DNA from 3 places in the Pseudomonas sp. Tul2A7 genome. Region 3 is predicted to be linked to each of the others. Evidence: riboswitches for the same ligand, from Rfam matches in the RefSeq annotation. Region 3 holds a riboswitch; each other region holds the start of a gene.

Region 1 (7,278 bases), 1.8 Mb from region 3:
CCCACAGGCGATTTTCCGATTCATAACCCACGCGGGAACGGGCGAAGAAGCTCGGGATGTCATTGATGGTCGCCCCCGTGCGCGATTCGGTGAGGTTGCGGGTCATGTCCGCTTGCAGGCTCCACTGATCGTTGAGTGCCAGTTTCGCGTCAGCCTCGAAACCGCGCATCCGCACCTGGTCTTCACCGTTGACCCACTGAATGCCGTCGAGGGTGATCAAGTCGTCGATCTTGCGTTTGAACAGAGTCACGCTGGCGCTGAATTCGCGATCCCGCAGAAAGCCTTTGTAGTCGACACCCAGTTCCGCGTTGCGGCTTTTTTCCGGTTTGAGATTACGGTTGCCGATCTCGTCGCCCGGTTCGTTGACGAACAGTTGCTCGGCGTTCGGCAGTTTGTAGGCGCTGCCGTATTGGCCACGCACGGACCAGTTGTCGTTGAGGTCATACAGCGAAGTGAGCATGCCGACCGTGGCACCGTCGCCGCCGCTCATGGCTTCGTGGCGAACGCCAATGCTCGGGTGCCAGTTCGGCAGCGCGTCGATCTGCGGGCGCAATTGCGTGTAGAACGCATGCGCTTCGGCCTTGTCGTTATCGATGATCAGTACATCGTCCTGGCCCTTGAACCATTGATTGTCGGTGCCAAACACCAGCACATGGCCGCCGGGCAATTCAGCCTTGCCTTCGGCCTGCACACCCCAGTCGGTGAAGCCCCAATAGTCGTTGTGGTTGATGACTTTGGTGCCGCCGCCGGCGACGTTGTTGACCCGCGTGTAGCGCGTGTCCCAGTCGTTGAGATGACCTTTGACGAAGTAACTCAGGCGCTCGTTGATGTTCTGCTCAAAGGTCGCCGTGGCGATCTGCTGCACGCGATCGTTGGTGGTCGTGTGATTGTCGACCGGGCGGGCGAAGTCGAGATTGGCGTCGGCATATTGGTAGAACAGTTCCAGCCGCGAATCATCGCCGAACGACTGAATGGCCTTGCCGCCGAAGGTGGTGACTTCGTAGGCACGTTTCTTCTCGCTGACGTTTTTCATGTCACGGTTGCGATACGGCTGGTAACCGTCGGAGACGTTGTGGCTGACGTACGCCAGCAAGCCGAGATCGCCGAAACCGTTGGTGAAGATATTCTCGACCCGAGCGTCTTCGCTGGTGCCGCCGAAACTGTCGACGCCCAGATTCACTTCGCCGGAGGTTTTGCGGCTCTGCGGGCTGCGGGTGACGATGTTGATCACCCCCGACACCGCTTGGGTGCCGAACAACAGGCTCTGCCCGCCCTTGAGCACTTCGATGCGCTCGATGGCATTGGCCGGCAGGGTGTCCAGATACAGGCCGCCGTACAGTCGATTGTTCAGGCGCACACCGTCGAGCAGGATCAGCGTGTCGTCGTTGCGCCCGCCGAGCAGCGAATAGGTGCCGTAATCGAACGGGCCGTTTTTCGGCGCAACGTACAGGCCGGGAATGAACATCTGCATGACACGGCTGACATCGGCGCTGGGGCCGGCGCGCTCGATCTGTTCGCGGCTGACGATCTCGACTTTACTGCCGAACTTGGCCATGTCGGCGACAGTGGTCGATTCCACTGACGGTGCAGAAACGATTTGCTGATTGAGTTCCAGCGGCGCGTCGTCGGCCAGTAGCAGCGGGCTGAACAGGCAGCCAAGGAACAGGGTTGGAGCACAAGTGTTGAAAGGTCGAATCATTGTCTTCTCGAAAAGGATCTTCGCAGAAGAGCATGCAGGAGAAGGCATCGCGCACAGCCAATACCGGCCCATGCCCGCCCACCGCAGGATTTTGCCAAACAGCATTTCAGGCCGGTCTCCGGGCTCGCGCGTATCGAGGCTTTCACCTTCCCATGGCCGAGTGGCCACAGTGGTCTGTCGAAAGCATCACGCGCATACCGTTGCGGGGGCAGCACCGGACTTGTTCGAAAAGAACGTACCGGTTTCCCGTTTCACCCCATGCACGGCGGCAGGGGGCACCTGAAACAGGGCGGCATCTGAACATTCGACGGGCGGTTCGTCAATGTGGCAAGCAACGGGGGGGCTATTGGATGCGTTCCAGAGCGGCAAACTGGCCACTCAACCACGTATAAAGCTGAGACACCGCCGGGCTGATCTGCTTGCGATGCGGGCACACCAGACTCAAGGGTGAGGCATTGCCGGGGAAATCCTTCAGCAGCACGATCAGTCGCCCTGCGATCACGTCTGCACTGACGTCCAGCCAGGATTTGTTGGCGATGCCTTCGCCGCTCAACGCCCAGCGGCGCACGACGTCGGCGTCGTCGCTGAACATCGGTCCCGAGACCTGGATCGTTTCACTGCCCAGGCTCCACTTGTCGTAGACCCGGCCACCTTGCTGGTAGAGCAGGCAAGGGTGGTTGTGCAGATCGTCCGGTGTTTGCGGGTATCCGTGGCGCTCCACGTATTCCGGTGCGGCGACCAGCACCCGCCGGTTCCACGGTGCCAACGGCAGCGCCACGTAGTTGGCATCTTCATTCGAGCCGTATCGAATCGCCACGTCTACCGGGTCGCGAAACAAGTCTGCGATCTGGTCCGACAGAGAAAATCGCAAGGTCAGCTCCGGGTGCTGGCGGCGAAACAGCGTAAGCCACGGCAGCAAAATGTTGCGCCCCAGATCGGACGGCGCCGTCACTTGCAGCACACCGCGCAACGTGGCGTTTTCACCGCGCAGGTTTTCCTTGCCTTGCTTGAGCGCCTCCAGCACCGAGTGGGCGGTGGGCAAGTATTGCTCGCCCTCGGCGGTTAATCGCAGGCTGCGGGTGGTGCGCGCAAACAGGCGCACGTCCAGCTCACGCTCCAGACGCTTGATCGCCGCGGCAACCTGACCGGGCAATAAATCGGCCTCAAGGGCGGCAGCGGTGAAGCTGCCCAGCGCGGCGCTGCGGGTGAACAAACCAAGATCATCAATGCGGATCATTTTCACTCCTGCAGTGAAAGTGTTGGCCCATTCTGCTGGTTTTTCTTTGTGCCTGGGAAGTCGAAGATGGCGGCAAGTGAGCACATCAGCTCTTCAGACAGCGAGTTTCCATGAAAGCCATCACCTTCACCCAACACGCTTTGCCCATTGAAGATCCGCAATCGTTGCAGGACATCGACCTGCCGGTGCCGACTCCCGGCCCACGGGATTTGCTCGTAGAAGTTCGTGCGGTGTCGGTCAATCCGGTCGATACCAAAGTGCGCGCCGGCACTTTCACCAAAGAACCGAAAATCCTCGGCTGGGATGCCGCCGGCATCGTCCGTGAGGTCGGTGCTGAAGTGACGCTGTTTCAGCCTGGCGACGAAGTGTTCTACGCAGGCTCCCTTGCCCGCACCGGCAGTTATAGCGAATTTCACCTGGTGGACGAGCGAATCGTCGGGCACAAACCGCGTTCGTTAAGTGCAGCGGATGCGGCAGCATTGCCGTTGACGTCGATCACCGCCTGGGAATTGTTGTTCGACCGTCTCGGTGTCAGCGAAGGTTCAGGGCAGGGCAAGTGCCTGTTGATCACGGGGGCAGCGGGCGGCGTCGGCTCGATGCTGGTGCAACTGGCCCGACAGTTGACGCGGCTGACTGTCATCGGCACCGCCTCGCGGCAGGAAACGGCTGACTGGGTCCGGCAGTTGGGCGCGCATCACGTCATCGATCACAGTCAGCCGCTGCTCGCACAGTTGCAGGCACTGGGCATTGACGAGGTCAGCCATGTCGCCAGCCTGACCCATACCGAGCAGCATTTTGCCCAGCTGATCGAAGTGCTTCGACCACAAGGGCGTCTGGGCGTGATCGACGATCCTGAAAGCCTCGACGTGATGCCGCTCAAGCGCAAGTCGCTGTCGCTGCACTGGGAGCTGATGTTCACCCGTTCGCTGTACGAAACCCCGGACATGATCGAGCAGCATCACCTGCTCAATCGCGTCAGCGATCTGATTGACCAGGGCATTTTGAAAACGACTGTCGGTGAACATTTTGGCGCGATCAACGCGGCAAACATGCGCCGTGCCCATGCCTTGGTCGAGAGCGGCAAGGCCCGAGGCAAACTGGTGCTCGAAGGTTTCTGATTTCACTCATTCAGACGGGCCTGCACGCGGGCCTGTCAGGAGCAGCTCATGCGTATGAAAAAGCTTTCTGCTGCATTGGTCATGGTCATGGCGGCGCCGTTCGCCCATGCAATCAGCGCCGTCGCGTTGCCGGCCAATGCCCCCGCCGACCGATCGTTCGGCACGCTCGAACAGGTCCATGCGTTCTACGACGCGATGCCCACCGGCGTGACCGTCACCGAAACCGGGCGCATCTTCGTCAACTTCCCGCGTTGGGGCGACAACGTGCCGTTCACCGTGGGCGAGATCCGCGACGGCAAAGTCGTGGCTTACCCGAACGCGGCGATCAACCAGGAAAACCTCAACGATCCCAGTGATGGTCTGATCAGCGTACAGAGCGTGGTGGCCGACGGGCGGGGCCGTGTCTGGTTGCTCGATACCGCCGCGCCGGGTTTCGCCGACCCAAAACCCAAAGGCGCGAAGCTGATCGCGGTGGATCTGGTCAGCAACAAGATCGTCAAGCGTCTGGTGTTCCCGGACAACGTCATGTTGCCGAGTACCTACGTCAACGACATGCGTTTCGACTTCCGCACAGGCCCAGAGGGTACGGTCTATCTCACTGACTCGTCCCTGCGCGGACCGGGTGCGATCATCGTCATGGACATCGCCAGCGGCAGTGCCATGCGCCGTTTGAGCGGTGTGCCGGCGACCTCGGTTGACCCGACCTTTGTCCCGGTGGTTGAAGGCCTGTCACTCACCGTTGAAGGTCCGGACGGCAAGCGCAGACCGCTGGGCGTGGCCTCGGACGGCATCGCGCTGTCGGCGGACGGCAAGACGCTGTATTTCACACCGCTGTCGAGTCGGCACCTGTATTCGGTGGCCACCGCGTTGCTGCGTGATGCCAACTTCAGTGAACAGCAACTGACGGCTGCCGTGCAGGATCTGGGGGAGAAGGGCGCGTCCGATGGTCTGGAGGCTGACGCCGCCGGCGCCATCTATGCCGGCGATTACGAGCACAACTCGATCCGCAAGCGTCTGCCGGACGGCCAATGGCAAACGCTGGTCCACGACCCGCGTCTGCTCTGGCCAGACACATTGTCCATTGGCCCCGATGGCTATCTGTATTTCATCGCCAACCAGTTGCATCGCCAGGCGGCATTCCGTTCCGGGCAGGATCAGCGGCAAAAGCCTTACAGCCTGATGCGCCTGAAGATCGACGCAGCGCCGGCGCCGACACGCTGATTTTCAAGCGGCATTGAGTTCTGCGTTTTCACTTTTCAGATCAGGAGTTCAATCATGGATCTCGTTTCTCTGGCCAAGCGCCGATTCACCACAAAAGTTTTCGATGCCGACCGCAAGATCCCCAGGCACACACTGGAGTTGCTGCTCGAACAACTGCGCAACAGCCCGTCGTCGGTCAACTCTCAGCCTTGGCATTTCGTGGTTGCCGAGAGTGATCAGAGCCGGGCGCGAATCGCCCACAGTACCCAGGGACCGTTCAGCTTCAACCAGCCGAAAATACTCAACGCGTCGCACGTCATCGTCTTTTGCACTCGCACACATCTGCCGGAGGAATACCTGCAAGCGTTGCTGGCTCAGGAAGCCATGGACGGGCGTTTTCACAATGCCGAGGCGCGAGCAGGGCAGGAGCGTGGGCGGCGCGGTTTTGTCGATCTGCATCGCTTCGATCAGAAAGACCTGCAGCACTGGATGGAAAAGCAGACCTACCTCGCGCTGGGCACATTGCTGCTGGGTGCCGCCTCGCTGGGTATCGACGCGACGCCGATGGAAGGTTTCGACAGCAAAGTCCTCGACAGTGAACTGGGCCTGCGCGAACAGGGCTTCATCAGTCTGGTCGTGGTGAGCCTCGGCTATCACAGCAGCGAAGACTTCAACGCAGGCCTGCCCAAGTCGCGCTTGCCGGCCCAGTCGCTGTTTACCTTTCTCTGAATGCAACCGGTCCCTGGAGTATTGAAGATGAGCAAGTCTGCAGAAACATTGATCTCGATTGCCGTGCTCAAGGCCAGGTCAGGCCAGGAACAGGCCCTGAAACAAGACTTGCTGGCGCTGGTGGAACCGACACGCGCAGAGCCGGGCAATCTCGACTATGTGTTGTTTGAACTGCGCGACCAGCGCGGCACGTTCTACATGCGCGAGGCCTTCAAGGATCAGGCGGCACTGGATGCGCATTTCGCCATGCCTTACTTCAAGCGCTTTGCCGCCGCGGCGGATGAGCTGCTGGAGGAGCCGCTGCAACTGATATTTCTTGAGCACGTCTCGAACTGATCCAGTCGTCCATTCAACCTGTCAGGGTGTTCTGCCATGAAAGATACCGCGCCACGGCCAACCCACGGAACGCCGGTTCACGAAGACATCGATGCCATTGAAACCAATGAGTGGCTGGAAGCCCTGGCAGGTGTCGCCAAAGTCGGCGGCAGACCGCGCGTACGGTTCTTGCTGCTGCGCCTGGCCGAGCAGGCCAGCCGTCTCGGCGTGCAAACGACGGCGAGTGCGTATTCGCTGTACCAGAACACTATCGCGCTCGAACAGCAGCCGGTTTATCCCGGGGATCTGGTGATGGAGGAGCGCATCACTTCGATCATTCGCTGGAACGCCCTGGCCATGGTGGCGAAGGCGAACAAGGCCTATGGCGAATTGGGCGGTCACATCGCCAGTTACGCCTCGGCGGCGGAAATTTTCGAGGTCGGCTTCAATCACTTTTTCCGTGCGGACAGCGAAGCCGGGCGGGGTGATCTGGTTTATTTCCAGGCGCACTCTGCCCCCGGGGTGTACGCGCGGGCCTTTCTTGAAGGGCGTTTGCAGGCGTCGCAACTGGAGCGTTACCGGCAAGAAGTGAAGGGCGGCGGATTGTGTTCCTATCCGCATCCCTGGCTGATGCCCGACTTCTGGCAGTTTCCCACGGGCTCAATGGGGATTGGCCCGATCAATGCGATTTACCAGGCACGGTTCCTGCGGTATTTGCAGCATCGTGGGATTGCCTCGACAGAGGGGCGACATGTCTGGGGCGTTTTTGGTGATGGCGAGATGGACGAGCCGGAGTCCATCGCGGCGCTTTCGCTGGCAGCGCGGGAGAGTCTCGACAACGTCACCTTCGTGATCAACTGCAATCTGCAGCGTCTCGACGGACCCGTACGCGGCAACGGGCAAATCGTTCAGGAACTGGAGTCACTGTTCAGCGGCGCCGGCTGGAATGTGATCAAAGTGTTGTGGGGTTCGGACTGGGA
Region 2 (7,278 bases), 1.0 Mb from region 3:
GAAAGCCCGGTCAACGAGCGCATCAACTACTACCTGCAAACCGAAATCAACCCGGGGCTGGCCAGCCACGGCGGTCAGGTCAGCCTGATCGATGTGGTTGAAGACGGCATCGCCGTTCTGCAGTTCGGAGGCGGTTGCCAGGGCTGCGGCCAGGCGGACGTAACCCTGAAGGAAGGCATTGAGCGCACCTTGCTCGAGCGCATCCCTGAACTGAAGGGCGTTCGCGACGTGACCGACCACACGCAGAAAGAAAACGCCTACTACTAAGGTGTTCGCTGCGGACATGAAAAACGGCGCCCCGTGAGCGCCGTTTTTTTATGGGTGACATTCAGGAATGCATTCGCGAGCAGGCTCGCTCCCACATTTGATCGCATTCCAAATGTGGGAGCGAGCCTGCTCGCGAAGGGGCCTTCATGGGCGATAGAGGTGAGCATGCCCGGCGCGATACAACGATGATTCGCTAAACACCTCACTGCCCAAAACGCGACCCACCAGAATCAACGCCGTACGCCGAAACCCCTTGGCCTCAACCTTTTCAGCAATATCTGCCAGCGTCCCGACCACCCAGTCCTGATCCGGCCACGTCGCCCGGTGAATCACCGCAATCGGGCAGTCGGCGCCGTAATGCGGCAGCAGTTCCGCCAGAATCTTCTCCAGATGATTGACCCCCAGATGAATCGCCATGGTCGCGCCGTGCTGCGCCAGACTGCCGAGTTCTTCGCCTGCCGGCATGGCGGTTTTATCGGCATAGCGGGTCAGAATCACACTTTGTGAAACATCCGGCAGGGTCAGTTCCGCTCCGAGCAACGCGGCACAGGCTGCCGTTGCCGTCACTCCCGGGATGATTTCGAACGGGATATTCAACTCACGCAGATAACGAATCTGCTCACCAATCGCGCCATACAGGCTCGGATCACCGGAATGCACCCGCGCCACATCGTGGCCCTTGGCATGCGCGGTTTTGATCAGTTCGATGATCTGTTCCAGATGCAATTCAGCGCTGTTGACCACCGTTTCGGCTTGATGGCCGTCGAGCACTGCCGCCGGCACCAACGAGCCTGCGTAGATAATCACCGGGCAACTGCGGATCAGCCGCTGGCCTTTGACAGTGATCAATTCCGGGTCGCCGGGGCCGGCGCCGATGAAGTAGACGGTCATCGTTGAATCCTGAGTAAAAAAGGGCACGACCGCGTTGCAGATGAACAACGCTCATGATCAATGGCGGGGATTATCGGGATTTTACGCCGCGCCGGCCAATGCCAACGTTGCCTGAGCGTATTTTTGCCGGGAAATCAGCAGTTTTGCCGGAGCCTGAATCAACTGTTCGGCGAGGGCCAGCGCAGCGCTTTCGGCAACGCCATAGCAGCCGGTTCGTTCGTAGGCGATTTGCGAATGGTGGCTGAGTCGTTGCTGATAACTGGCCAGTTCCTCACTGCTGAAGTACAGCAAGGGCAAAGCCAACTGAGCGGCAAGTTCTTGCAGGCCTGGCTCGTCGCGCTTCAGGTCGATGCTGGCCAATGCCTTGACCGTTTGAAGTTCAATGCGATGTGCCTGTAGGGCTTGGTCGAGTAACGCGCGCAGCGTGCTGGCAGGGCAGCCGCGCTGGCAGCCCAGACCGACCACGAAGGTCGGCGCTGCGCGGTCATGGGTCATGCGTGGTATTGGCCAGCGCTTTTGCGGCGGAACAACCAGGCGCTGATCAGGCCCAGGGCCAGCCAGAACGCTACGTTGGTCAACTGCGAAGCGATTTTGAACTGGGCTTCCAATGCCTCGGGAGCGAGCATCGAATGCACTTGCGGCTGCGGTGCGCCGATCACGTGCGGTACGGCAAGAATCGCCACGCCGAGGATCTTCATCAGCCAGTGACGGCTGAACGCGATCAACGACAGCCCGACCGCAGTCGAAGCGGCCGTGCCGATCCACCACATCTGACGCGAGGCCAGATCCGCAGCGGCTGTGCCCGGCAACTCAGGCGGCAGGCCCAGGGTCGGCGCGAGGACGAAAGTGGCGTAACCGGCCAGGCCCCAGAGCAGGCCTTGCGAGGTTTTGGTCGGTGCGCGCAGGGTGTAGAGGCCGGCGAGCATCAGGGCGAAACCGACGGCTACGACCAGATTACCGCCAGTGGTCGAGACTACGCGCTGCCAGCCGTTTTCCGGCTCCCAGGCCTCGGCATCGTGGGTGTGCGCAGCGGCGCCGGCGGCGTGTTCGTGAACTTCAGCCACGGGTTCGGCTTTTTCGAAGGTCTCTGCCTGAAGAATCAGCGGCGAGACCCAGAAGCTTTGCAGCAGGGTGAGGAGCAGGGCGGCCAGCAGACCGGTGAAACCTGCGGTTTGCGCAATACGCTTGATCATGTCGGCAGGTCTCAGTGGCACGGGAACGCGGCGCTGTGGCGGGTATCGTGGGCGGCGTTGTGCACCGCTTCGATGTGCGAGAAACCGGCGAAGTAGACCAGGCTGGCGCCGAGGATCGACGCAAAGATCGCGGCGCTCAGGCGTTGACTCAGGGTGGCGGTGCTGGAAATTTTGTCCGTGTTGCTGCCGGTGCTGCTGATGATCGACATGGCGCTTCCCTCTGGAATGTCAGTGGGTGAATCGAGCGCATGAAAACCCCTGCGGGTCGGGCTCGCAGAGGTTCGAACAGCGCCCGCCCACCGCGGGTTTGTTATGTTCAGCGACGCACAAGGTGCGGGCTGTGTGTTGCGGGCCGGTCTCCGGGCTCACGAGGGGTTGGCGTCAGGCCGACCTGCAAGCGTCACCTTCCCATGCCTTGCTGACACAGTGGTTTTGACGCTTCGCTCGCTTACCGTTGCGGGGGCAGCACCGGACTGACATGGGCTTGAGTAAAGCACATGATTCACCGGTTTCCCGTTTCACCCTGTGAAGGGCACCCGTAACAAGTTGTGTAGGAGAGCATGGGTTGGGGATTTTAGTCAATTTTGTGGGTGTATATCCGTTGCTGCGGGTGTGGCTGATTACGGTTCCGCCCTTACGGCGGGTCACTTTTGGCAAACGCCCCAAAAGTAACCAAAAGGTCTTCGCCCTGACGTTCGGCCCGCTCGCTAAAGCTCGGGGTTCCTTCGCTCCGGGATCGATCCGGGCGCAGCGTCTCCGGTTTGCTTCGCTGCACCTCCTCTCGCTGTGTTTGGCTGCGCCAAACGGTCGCTGCGCTCCCACCCCCGGATCAATCCCTCCACTCAGCCTGCCGATGGGCTCCAAGATCAAAAGCAGGCGAGCTGCCACTCGGCCTATTGAGTGGTGAAGAGCGCGGGTGTTCGGCTGTTGATTTGCGTTGTTGCTGCCCCTCACCCCAGCCCTCTCCCGAGGGAGAGGGAGCCGATTTTTGGGCTTTTCAAAATGCGCGTTCGACGCGGTATCGCACGTCGGCGTACATCTCCCAAACCACTCGGTCAGTCCCCTCTCCCTCCGGGAGAGGGCTAGGGTGAGGGGCTCTTGATCTGGCTTTGGCTCTTGATCTGGCTTTTGATCTGGCTTTTTTGCCCCTTCGGCAGGCCGAGCGAAGGTGTTCATCCGGGGGTAGGCGCGCAGCGCCGTGCGGCGTAGCCGCATACATCGAGAGGAGGTGCAGCGAAGCAAACCGTAGGCGATGCCCCCGGATGGACACCGTAGCGAGGGAACACTGAGCCTCAGCGAAGTGCCGTACGCCGGGGCAAAGCCTTTTGGGTTACCTTTTCGGCGTTTGGAAAAGGTGACTCGCTGTAAGAGCGAAACCGTCAGCGGCCGCACCCGCAGCAACGGATATACCCCCAATCCAAACATTGACCCAAAACCACACCATGCGTAGCCTTGCGCCTTCGAGGTTCTTCGGCCCACGCCGAAGCTAAGAAGGGAACGCGGTCAATGCCGCGGCTGCCCCCGCAACTGTGAACGGTGATGTTCGCTGCCACGCCACTGCCAGCTCAATCGATGAGCCAGCGGGAAGGCGCAGCCAACGCCAGGCCCAGCGCCTGAACACCGTCAGCCAGGAGACCTGCCTCGTCACAGTTTCTCACTACAACCGGGCGGGGTGATCCGGTGGCGAACGCTTCCGGCGCGCACGCGCGTTGCCGGTTCTCGTCCCGTATGCCCGCCGCTTGCCAAAGGGCATACCGATGAAAACACTGGCCAAACTCCCCGTCACCATCGTCACCGGCTTCCTCGGCTCGGGCAAAACCACATTGCTGCGGCACATGCTCGACAACGCGCAGGGCCGGCGCATCGCGGTGATTGTCAACGAGTTCGGCGAGTTGGGCATCGACGGTGAAATCCTCAAGCAATGCACCATCGGCTGCACCGAAGAAGAAGCCACCGGCCGCGTTTACGAACTGGCCAACGGCTGCCTGTGCTGCACCGTTCAGGAAGAATTCTTCCCGGTGATGCGCGAACTGGTCGCCCGTCGCGGCGATCTCGACCACATCCTCATCGAAACCTCGGGCCTGGCCCTGCCAAAACCGCTGGTGCAAGCCTTCCAGTGGCCGGAAATCCGCAGCGCCTGCACCGTTGACGCAGTGATCACCGTGGTCGACAGCCCGGCCGTGGCCGCTGGCACCTTCGCCGCATTCCCGGATCAAGTCGATGCGCAGCGCAAACTCGACCCGAACCTCGATCACGAATCGCCGCTGCACGAACTGTTCGCCGACCAACTGGCCAGCGCCGACCTCGTCATCCTCAACAAGGCCGACCAGACCAGCCCGGAAGATCTCGCTCGCGTGCGCGCTGAAGTCGCCGAAGAGCTGCCACCGGCGGTGAAAATCATCGAAGCCAGCAACGGCCGTCTGCCGCTGGATGTGCTGATCGGCCTCGGCGCCGGTTCCGAAGAACACATCGACAGCCGTCACAGTCATCACGATCACCACCATGGTGAAGGCGATGACGATCACGATGACCACGATCACGACGCTTTCGATTCAATCTCCATCGAACTGCCGCAAGCCGACGAAAGCCTGCTGCTCGACGCGCTGACGCAACTGGTGGTCAAGCACGGCATCCTCCGTGTCAAAGGTTTCGCCGCCATTCCAAACAAGCCGATGCGCCTGTTGATCCAGGGCGTGGGCACGCGTTTCGACAAGCATTTCGACCGTCAGTGGGGCGCCGATGAAGCGCGCGTTACCCGTCTGGTATTGATCGGCCAGCAACTCGACGCCGCCCAACTCGAAGCGCAACTGCGCGCTGCGCTCAGCGTTTAAGCCATGCACCTGCTCAGGACACAGCCCGGCGGTTTCGTCTCGGATGACAACATTGCCGACCTTGGCCAAACCCCCGCCGAGCTGGTGATCCTGTGCAGCGGCGACTCCAGCCTGGCGCTGCTCGCCGAAGCGGCGCAGCAGTTGCCGGAAGATTACCCGAGCCTGCGTCTGGCCAATCCGATGCAGGTGCAGAATCACGCTTCGGTCGATCTGTACGTCGACGAAGTGCTGCGCCACGCCAAGGTGATCCTGATCTCGCTGCACGGCGGCATCGCCTATTGGCGTTACGGTGTCGAGCGTCTGATCGAGTTGTCCGAGCGTGGTGTGCAGGTGATTCTGGTACCGGGCGATGACCGTCCCGATCCGGAGCTCAGCGACTTGAGCACCGTCAACGCCGAGGATCGCGACCGGCTCTGGCAGTTCTTGCGTCAGGGCGGTCTTGGCAATGCGCTGGATTTCTTCCGCTGCCTGGCCAACCGTTGGCTCGCCCGTGATTACGCTTGGGACGAACCGCAAACCCTGCCGCGCACGGCGATTTACCATCCACAAAAAACCACCGCCGCATTGAGTGACTGGCAAGCCGAATGGCTGCCCGAGAACCCGGTCGCGGCGGTGTTGTTTTACCGCTCGCATTTGCAAGCGGCGAACACCGCGTTCATCGATGTTTTCTGCCAGCGCTTGCAGGCGGCAGGGCTGAATCCGCTGCCGATCGCCGTGGCCAGTCTGAAAGAGCCCGGCTGCCTGACGGTGGTCGAGGATTGGCTGGACGAAGTGGAGGCGGGGGTGATTCTTAACACCACCGGGTTCGCCCAGTCCAGCCCGGAAGCGCCGCACTTGCGGCCGTTTCGCCGCAATATTCCGGTGATTCAAGCGATTTGCGCGCAAGACAACGAGCCCGGTTGGCGCGACAGCGAGCAGGGCCTCGGCCCACGTGATCTGGCCATGCACATTGCCTTGCCGGAACTCGACGGGCGCATCATCAGCCGACCGATCAGCTTCAAGGATCTGGCCTGGCGCAGCGAGCGCAGTCAGTCCGATGTGGTCTGCTATCGCGCGCAACCCGAGCGCATGGATTTTGTCGCTGAACTGGCAAGGCGCTGGATCGATCTGGCGCGGGTGTCGAATGGCGAAAAACGCATCGCGTTGATTCTCGCCAACTACCCGACTCGCGATGGGCGCATTGGTAACGGCGTCGGTCTCGACACCCCGGCGGCGGCGCTGAACATCCTGCGGGCATTGCAAGCCGAGGGCTATCCGATCACGGCCGAACTGCCGTTCAGCGGCACCGAGTTGATCCAGCAATTGCTCGGTGGCGTCAGCAACGATCTCGACACGATTGATCTGCGCCCGTGCCAGCAAAGCCTGGCGATGGACGCTTACCTGACGATGTTCAACGCGCTGCCTGAGGCCAATCGCAGCGCCGTGATAGAACGCTGGGGTACGCCAGAAAACGATCCGATGTGCCGCGACGGGCGCATGATGATCGCCGGCATTCGCTTCGGCCTGACCTTCGTCGGCATCCAGCCTGCACGCGGTTATCTGGTCGATCCGAGTGCGGTCTATCACGACCCGGATCTGGTCCCGCCGCACGCTTATCTGGCGTTCTATTTCTGGTTGCGCAACACCTACGGCGCGCACGGCGTGATTCACGTCGGCAAGCACGGCAACCTCGAATGGCTGCCGGGCAAAGGCGTCGGGCTTTCGGAGAACTGCTGGCCGGATGCACTGCTCGGGCCGCTGCCGAATATCTACCCGTTTATCGTCAACGACCCGGGTGAGGGCGCGCAGGCCAAACGACGCACCCAAGCGGTAATCATCGACCACCTGATGCCACCGCTGACCCGTGCCGAAACCTACGGCCCGCTGCGCAATCTGGAGCTGCTGGCCGACGAGTATTACGAAGCGCAACTGCTCGATCCACGCCGCGCCCGTGAGTTGCAGCGCGACATTCTGCAACTGGTGCGCGAAACGCAGATCGACCGCGAACTGCAACTCGATGCCGCTCTGGACAGTGATTCCGATGCGGCGATCTGGTTGCCGCGTCTCGATACGTATTTGTGTGATTTGAAGGAATCGCAGATTCGCGACGGGCTGCA
Region 3 (7,278 bases):
TGATGTAGTCCGGCACCAGGTCACTGCCGATCTCGTCGCGCTCATTCACTGCTGTCCACAGCGCGCCACTTTTCGGCTCCCAGGCCAGGCCATTGGGGTTGCGGATGCCTGAGGCGAAAATCCGGTGATTACCGGTCGCCCGATCAACTTCCCAGATCGCCGCGCGACCTTCTTCCTTATCCAGACCATTTTCGCCAACGTTGCTGTTCGAGCCGACCGTGACGTACAACTTGCTGCCGTCCTTGCTGGCGATGACGTTTTTCGTCCAGTGGTGATTCAGCGTGCCGCCGGGCAGATCGACAACCTTGATTGGCTGCGACTTGATCTCGGTCGCGCCGGGTTCGTAGTTGAAGCGCAGCAGGCGATCGGTATCGGCGACGTAAAGATCATTGCCGACCAAGGTCATGCCGAACGGCGAGTTGAGGTTTTGCAGAAACACCGTGCGTGTCTCGGCCACGCCATCGTGATCAGCGTCGCGCAGCAAAGTGATGCGATTCGGGCTTGGCACGCCAGCGCCGGCCTTGCCCATGACCTTCTTCATGACCCAGCCACGAATGCCACTGCTGTCATCAGGCTTTGGCGGGGCGTTGGTTTCTGCCACCAGCACATCGCCGTTGGGCAGCACGTAAAGCCAGCGCGGATGGTCGAGGCCTTCGGCGAATGCAGCGACTTGCGTGCCAGTCGCTGCCGTCGGTTTAGCGCCCTGGGGCCAGCCGATCGCCGGGGCGATGTTCACCGTCGGGATCAGGGTCTTGTTCGGTTCGGGCAGCTTCGGCGACGGGCCGGTACCGTCGGAGACTTGCAGGCTGGAGGTTTCACCGCAGGCGGCGAGACCTCCGGCGAAGGCGATGACAAAAACGAGCTGGGGCTTGCGCATTGCTGATCTTCCCTATGAATGCATTCCTAATCATAGAGGAGGGCGCAAGCCCGATGGTTCAACTGCTCAGCCGCGGGCTTCCTTGAACAGCACGGCGATGCCCGGGTGATAGTTGCCGGCTTCGCTGCGCAATTTGCGATAGGCGTAAGGGAAATACCAGGCGACCGCGCAGGTGTGTTCCTTTTGCAGATCGTCGACCATGTCCTGCAGCTCTTCGGGGCTGGCGCTGTGCTGGGCTTTTTGCGGCGCGACAAACAGGCAGCCAAGCTTGAAGTCGCTGGCATAGCTGATGCGTTTGGCGTCGTTGGTGATGTCGAGCAGGGCTTGAGTCAGATTGAGGTTGGTAACCTTTGGCCAGCGCTGGGTGGCCTGGATAAAGGCGCGGTCTTCGGCGCCGGCGAGAAACAGATCGGCGCGGGCATTGCGCTCGCCTTCTTCATTCTGTTTGCGCGTGGCAGTGTCATTCAAAGTGACCAGCTCGGCCATCCACGCCGCTGCCGAGAGCAGTCCGAGATTGGCTTTCTCGTCATGCCAGTAAGGGGTGTCGCTGTCGCCGCGCACGGCATTGTAGCGGTCGATACAGTCAAACCAGCGTTCAAGCACCGGGCGCAGGAATTCCAGGCGCGGGTTGCTGATGATCATGCCTTGCATCGTCATCATCCTTTATTGTTGTAGTGGGCTTTTCGGGAAAGGCATGGCTCTTTGATATCATTTGTATCAGTGTGGCACAAGATTGGCGGCAGATAATTGATCAGCGGCAGTTATTCGCCCGATGGCCGCCTCTTTAATTGACGCTCCACCCCCAACCCTCTAACCTTCGCGGCTTGTTTCAGGTGCTCTGTGACCGCTGTCGACAGAGTGAAACAGGGAAGCCGGTGAGGGTTGTCTTCAAGCGAAGAACCACCACGATCCCGGCGCTGCCCCCGCAACGGTAAATGAGTGAAAACTGCGCCTTGAGCCACTGCCTCGACAGAAGCGGGAAGGCGCGCAGTCAGGCCAACGCCGCTCATGAGCCCGGAGACCGGCCTGATCCATCCAGCGGCATCACGGTGGGCGATGCCAGGCTTTTTGCCGTCTATTCCTGTGCCTGCCCGCCGTTATCCAGCCTCAACGGAGAGCTCCCCCATGACTGATTCCCCCGAGCGCGACGAACGCCATCTGGCGCGTATGCAGCGCAAAAAAGCCGTGATCGACGAACGCATCGCCAACTCGCCTGACGAGTGCGGCCTGGTACTGGTGCTGACCGGCAACGGCAAAGGCAAAAGCAGTTCGGCCTTCGGCATGCTCGCCCGCGCCATGGGCCACGGCATGCAGTGCGGCGTGGTGCAGTTCATCAAGGGCCGCAACAGCACCGGCGAAGAGTTGTTCTTCCGCCGCTTTCCCGAGCAAGTCCGCTTCCACGTGATGGGCGAAGGCTTCACCTGGGAAACCCAGGACCGTCAGCGCGACATCGCCGCCGCCGAAGCCGCGTGGGCTGTCTCTCGCGAATTGCTGCGTGATCCATCGATCGGTCTGGTGGTGCTCGACGAACTCAACATCGCCCTCAAACACGGCTACCTCGATCTTGATCAGGTGCTTAGCGATCTGCAGGCGCGTCCGCCGATGCAGCACGTGATCGTCACTGGTCGTGCGGCCAAGCCGGAAATGATCGAAATGGGCGACACGGTCACCGAAATGGGCATGCTCAAACACGCCTTCCAGGCCGGTATCAAAGCGCAGAAAGGCGTCGAACTTTGAATCAACCACGTCACTGCCCGGCGGTGCTCATCGCCGCGCCGGCCTCCGGTCAGGGCAAGACCACCGTCACCGCCGCGCTCGCCCGTTTGCATCGCAATCAGGGGCGCGAGGTGCGTGTGTTCAAATGCGGCCCGGATTTTCTCGATCCGATGATTCTCGAGCGCGCCAGCGGTGCGCCGGTGTATCAACTGGACATGTGGATGGTCGGCGAGCAGGAAAGTCGTCGGCTGTTGTGGGAAGCCGCCGCGGAGGCGGATCTGATTCTGATTGAAGGCGTGATGGGCCTGTTCGACGGCACGCCTTCCAGCGCCGATCTGGCGCGGCACTTCGGCGTGCCGGTGCTCGGCGTGATTGATGGGACGGCGATGGCGCAGACCTTTGGTGCGTTGGCGCTGGGCCTGGCGAAGTATCAGCCGGATCTGCCGTTTGCCGGTGTGTTGGCCAACCGTGTCGGCACGTTGCGCCATGCGCAGTTGCTCGAAGGTAGCCTCACTGAAGGCCTGCGTTGGTGCGGCGCATTGTCCCGCGAGACCGGTATCGAACTGCCGAGTCGCCATCTCGGCCTGGTCCAGGCCAGCGAACTGAATGATCTCGATGTGCGTCTCGATGCCGCCGCCGATGCATTGGCCAGCAGTTGCGAGGTAGCGCTGCCACCGGCCGTGGAATTCGCCGCGCCTGATGTGATCGCCGTCGAACCGTTGCTGAAAAACGTGCGAATCGCCGTTGCCCGCGATGAAGCGTTTGCCTTCACCTACGGCGCGAGTCTCGATCTGTTGCGGGCGATGGGCGCCGAGTTGAGTTTCTTCTCGCCGATCCGTGACACGCAATTGCCTGGCGCTGACAGTCTGTATCTGCCCGGTGGTTATCCGGAATTGCACCACGTTGCGTTGTCGCAGAACACCGCGATGTTGGAGGCGATTCGCGCGCATCATGCAGCGGGTAAACCGTTGCTCGCTGAGTGTGGCGGGATGCTGTATTTGCTCGATTCGCTGACTGACGTTGAAGGTGCTCGCGCCGAATTGGTTGGGCTGCTCAAAGGCGACGCGGTGATGCAGAAGCGTCTGGCGGCGTTGGCGTTGCAAGCGGTGGATCTGCCGGAAGGCTCGCTGCGTGGGCACACGTATCATCATTCCCTGACCACCACCGAACTGACGCCGATTGCGCGTGGCTTGAGCCCGAATGGTGGGCGCGGTGCCGAGGCGGTTTATCGTGAGGGGCGGATGACGGCCTCTTATGTGCACTTCTATTTTCCGTCGAATCCTGCGGCTGTCGCTGCACTGTTTGCGCCTGACTCCGAAGCCGCCTTCGCGAGCAGGCTCGCTCCCACAGTTGAAACAGTGGTGACTGAAGCAATGCAATCCCCTGTGGGAGCGAGCCTGCTCGCGAAAGGGCCATGACCGACAACGCATTCTCCGAAGCCGAGCGCGAAGCAGTTTATCGAGCCATCGCCGAACGCCGCGACATGCGCCACTTCACTGGCGGCACGGTCGAGCCGGAGCTGCTGCGCCGACTACTGGAAGCCGCCCACCAGGCCCCGAGTGTCGGCCTGATGCAGCCCTGGCGCTTCATTCGCATCAGCGACCGCAGCCTGCGCGGGCAGATCCAGAACCTCGTGGAAGAAGAGCGCGTGCGCACCGCAGAAGCCCTCGGCGAGCGCAGTGACGAGTTCATGAAACTCAAGGTCGAAGGCATCAACGACTGCGCCGAAGTGCTGGTCGCGGCGCTGATGGATGATCGCGAAAAACACATCTTCGGTCGCCGCACGCTGCCGGAAATGGACATGGCGTCGTTGTCTTGTGCGATCCAGAATTTGTGGCTGGCCTCGCGCGCCGAAGGCCTCGGCATGGGTTGGGTTTCGTTGTTCGAGCCGCAGGCGCTCGCCGATTTGCTGAAGTTGCCCGAAGGCGCCAAGCCTCTGGCCGTTTTATGTTTGGGTCCGGTCAAGGAATTCTATCCGGCGCCGATGCTGGTACTCGAAGGGTGGGCGCAGGCGCGTCCGCTGAATGAGTTGCTGTTTGAGAATTACTGGGGAGTGAGTCAATGAGTGTGGCGTTGTTGAGTGTCGCCGCAGTGGCGCTGGATGCGCTGCTCGGTGAACCGAAACGCTGGCATCCGCTGGTGGCGTTCGGCAATTTTGCCGGGCGCATCGAGCAACGTTTCAACGCCGGTGGGCGTGGCTGGCGCAGCCATGGCGTCACCGCGTGGGTGATCGCGGTGCTGCCGCTGACCTTGCTCGCCACAGCGTTTTCCTGGGCGCCGTACGTGGGGTGGGTCGTCGAGATTCTCGCGCTGTATTGCGCCCTCGGCATGCGCAGCCTCGGTGAGCATGTTGCGCCGGTGGCTGCGGCTTTGCGTGCGGATGATCTCGATGAGGCACGCAAGCGTGTTGGCTATCTGGTCAGTCGCCAGACCGATGAGCTCGACAGCACTGCCGTCGCTCGTGCTGCCACTGAGTCGGTGCTGGAAAACGGCAGCGATGCGGTGTTTGCCGCGCTGTTCTGGTTTGTTGTGGCGGGTGCGCCGGGCGTGGTTCTTTATCGCTTGAGTAATACGCTGGATGCGATGTGGGGCTATCGCAACGAACGCTTCGAACGTTTCGGTTGGGCGGCGGCGAAAATCGACGACGTGCTTAACTATATTCCTGCGCGTCTGGTGGCATTGACCTACGCGCTGCTGGGCAAAACCCGACTCGCGTTGAAGTGCTGGCGCACACAGGCGCCGAAGTGGGACAGCCCCAACGCAGGTCCCGTGATGGCGGCCGGCGCCGGTGCGCTGGGCGTGGAATTGGGTGGGCCGGCGATTTACCACGGTGAACTTCACGACCGTCCGCAGCTTGGCGAGGGCGCAGCGGCTGACGCAGATTCCATCGACCGTGGCTGGCAATTGGTCCAGCGCGGGGTATGGTTATGGCTGCTGATTCTCTGCGTGGGGGCTGAATTCTATGCTTGAGCACGGTGGCCGGCTGCGCAAGGCGGCACACGATTACGGCATTGCCGAGGCGGACTGGCTCGACCTGTCCAGCGGCCTCGCGCCGTGGCCGTTCCCGATCCCGGAAATTCCGCTGCGCGCCTGGGCGCGTTTGCCGGAAACCGACGACGGACTGGAGCAAGCCGCGTGCGATTACTACGGTGCCGCGCAAGTGCTGCCGGTGGCCGGTTCGCAGATGGCTATCCAGTTGCTGCCGCGTTTGCGCCGCGCCGGCAAAGTCGGCGTGTTGTCACCGTGTTATGCCGAACATGCCGAAGCCTGGCGCCGCAGCGGTTACATCGTGCGCGAAGTGCTGGAGCAGGAAGTCGAATTCTTTCTCGACAGCCTCGACGTGCTGGTGGTGGTCAACCCGAACAACCCGACTGGTCTGAGTCTGACCCCGGCACGATTGCTCGACTGGCACGCGCGGCTTGCCCGGCGTGGCGGCTGGCTGGTGGTCGATGAAGCTTTCATGGACAACACGCCGCAACTGAGCCTGGCGCCGCATGCGCATCAAGTCGGGCTGATCGTGTTGCGTTCGTTCGGCAAGTTTTTCGGCCTCGCCGGCGTGCGTCTGGGTTTTGTGCTGGCCGAGCGCAAGTTGCTCAAACTGCTCGCCGAACAGGTCGGACCTTGGGCGGTCAGCGGGCCGACGCGGGTGCTCGGTCAGGCCTGTCTGCAAGATACTGAAAACCACACACGCCAACGGATTCGCAGCGATGAAGCCAGCGAGCGGCTGGCAGCGTTGCTGGAGCGCTACGGCTTCAAACCCCAAGGTGGTTGCGCGCTGTTCCAGTGGCTGATCACCGAACACGCTGAGGTGCTGCACGAATTCATGGCCCGTCGCGGCATCCTCCTGCGCCTCTTCACCCACAACAGCAGTCTGCGTTTTGGCCTGCCTGCCGATGCCGCTGAAGAGGCGCGTCTCGAACAGGCTTTAAGCGCTTTCGCCAAGGACCACCCATGACCACCCTGATGGTGCAAGGCACCACTTCCGACGCCGGTAAAAGCACACTGGTGACGGCGCTGTGCCGCTGGGCGACTCGTCAGGGCGTGGCGGTCGTACCGTTCAAACCGCAGAACATGGCGCTCAACAGCGCGGTGACTGCCGACGGCGGTGAAATCGGCCGCGCGCAAGCGGTGCAGGCGCAAGCGGCGTTTCTTGAACCGCACACCGATATGAACCCGGTACTGCTCAAGCCGAACAGCGACACCGGCGCGCAAGTGATCATCCATGGTCGCGCCGTGACTTCGATGAATGCCGTGGCGTATCACGACTACAAAGCCATCGCGATGAAAGCTGTTTTGGCTTCTCACGAGCGACTCAGCGCTGCCTATCCGCTGGTGATGGTCGAAGGCGCAGGCTCGCCGGCCGAGATCAATCTGCGCGCCGGCGACATCGCCAACATGGGCTTTGCCGAGGCGGTGGATTGCCCGGTGCTGCTGATTGCCGACATCAATCGCGGCGGGGTTTTCGCCCATCTGGTCGGCACCCTGGAGTTGCTCTCGCCGAGCGAACAGGCGCGGGTCAAGGGCTTCATCATCAACCGCTTTCGCGGCGACATCGCCTTGCTGCAACCGGGCCTCGACTGGCTGGAACAGCGCACCGGCAAACCAGTGGTGGGCGTGTTGCCCTATGTGATGGATCTGCATCTGGAGGCCGAGGACGGCATCGATCAGCGCCAGACCGACAAGGC

The links. A riboswitch is a leader RNA that binds a small molecule or an ion and turns the genes downstream of it on or off. The one in region 3 is predicted to bind cobalamin.
Region 1: another riboswitch for cobalamin. It lies ahead of ACOYXJ_RS22375 (TonB-dependent receptor plug domain-containing protein); the one in region 3 lies ahead of cobO (cob(I)yrinic acid a,c-diamide adenosyltransferase).
Region 2: another riboswitch for cobalamin. It lies ahead of ACOYXJ_RS25745 (CbtB domain-containing protein); the one in region 3 lies ahead of cobO (cob(I)yrinic acid a,c-diamide adenosyltransferase).

Annotation. Positions count from the first base shown of each region.
Region 1 is NZ_CP186499.1:5,009,053-5,016,330, forward strand. Features, by position in the region: gene ACOYXJ_RS22375 (TonB-dependent receptor plug domain-containing protein) at 1-1,699, opposite strand, end outside; cobalamin riboswitch at 1,792-1,997, opposite strand; gene ACOYXJ_RS22380 (LysR family transcriptional regulator) at 2,043-2,936, opposite strand; gene ACOYXJ_RS22385 (zinc-binding alcohol dehydrogenase family protein) at 3,047-4,054, shown strand; gene ACOYXJ_RS22390 (L-dopachrome tautomerase-related protein) at 4,103-5,275, shown strand; gene nfsB (oxygen-insensitive NAD(P)H nitroreductase) at 5,330-5,983, shown strand; gene ACOYXJ_RS22400 (putative quinol monooxygenase) at 6,011-6,319, shown strand; gene mdeB (alpha-ketoglutarate dehydrogenase) at 6,356-7,278, shown strand, end outside.
Region 2 is NZ_CP186499.1:5,781,013-5,788,290, reverse strand. Features, by position in the region: gene nfuA (Fe-S biogenesis protein NfuA) at 1-267, shown strand, start outside; gene cobM (precorrin-4 C(11)-methyltransferase) at 412-1,158, opposite strand; gene ACOYXJ_RS25755 (cobalamin biosynthesis protein) at 1,240-1,653, opposite strand; gene ACOYXJ_RS25750 (CbtA family protein) at 1,650-2,351, opposite strand; gene ACOYXJ_RS25745 (CbtB domain-containing protein) at 2,363-2,560, opposite strand; cobalamin riboswitch at 2,685-2,906, opposite strand; cobalamin riboswitch at 3,798-4,009, shown strand; gene cobW (cobalamin biosynthesis protein CobW) at 4,109-5,182, shown strand; gene cobN (cobaltochelatase subunit CobN) at 5,186-7,278, shown strand, end outside.
Region 3 is NZ_CP186499.1:164,645-171,922, reverse strand. Features, by position in the region: gene ACOYXJ_RS00865 (PQQ-dependent sugar dehydrogenase) at 1-877, opposite strand, end outside; gene ACOYXJ_RS00860 (hypothetical protein) at 944-1,528, opposite strand; cobalamin riboswitch at 1,692-1,921, shown strand; gene cobO (cob(I)yrinic acid a,c-diamide adenosyltransferase) at 2,003-2,614, shown strand; gene ACOYXJ_RS00850 (cobyrinate a,c-diamide synthase) at 2,611-4,011, shown strand; gene bluB (5,6-dimethylbenzimidazole synthase) at 4,008-4,658, shown strand; gene cbiB (adenosylcobinamide-phosphate synthase CbiB) at 4,655-5,563, shown strand; gene cobD (threonine-phosphate decarboxylase CobD) at 5,556-6,548, shown strand; gene ACOYXJ_RS00830 (cobyric acid synthase) at 6,545-7,278, shown strand, end outside.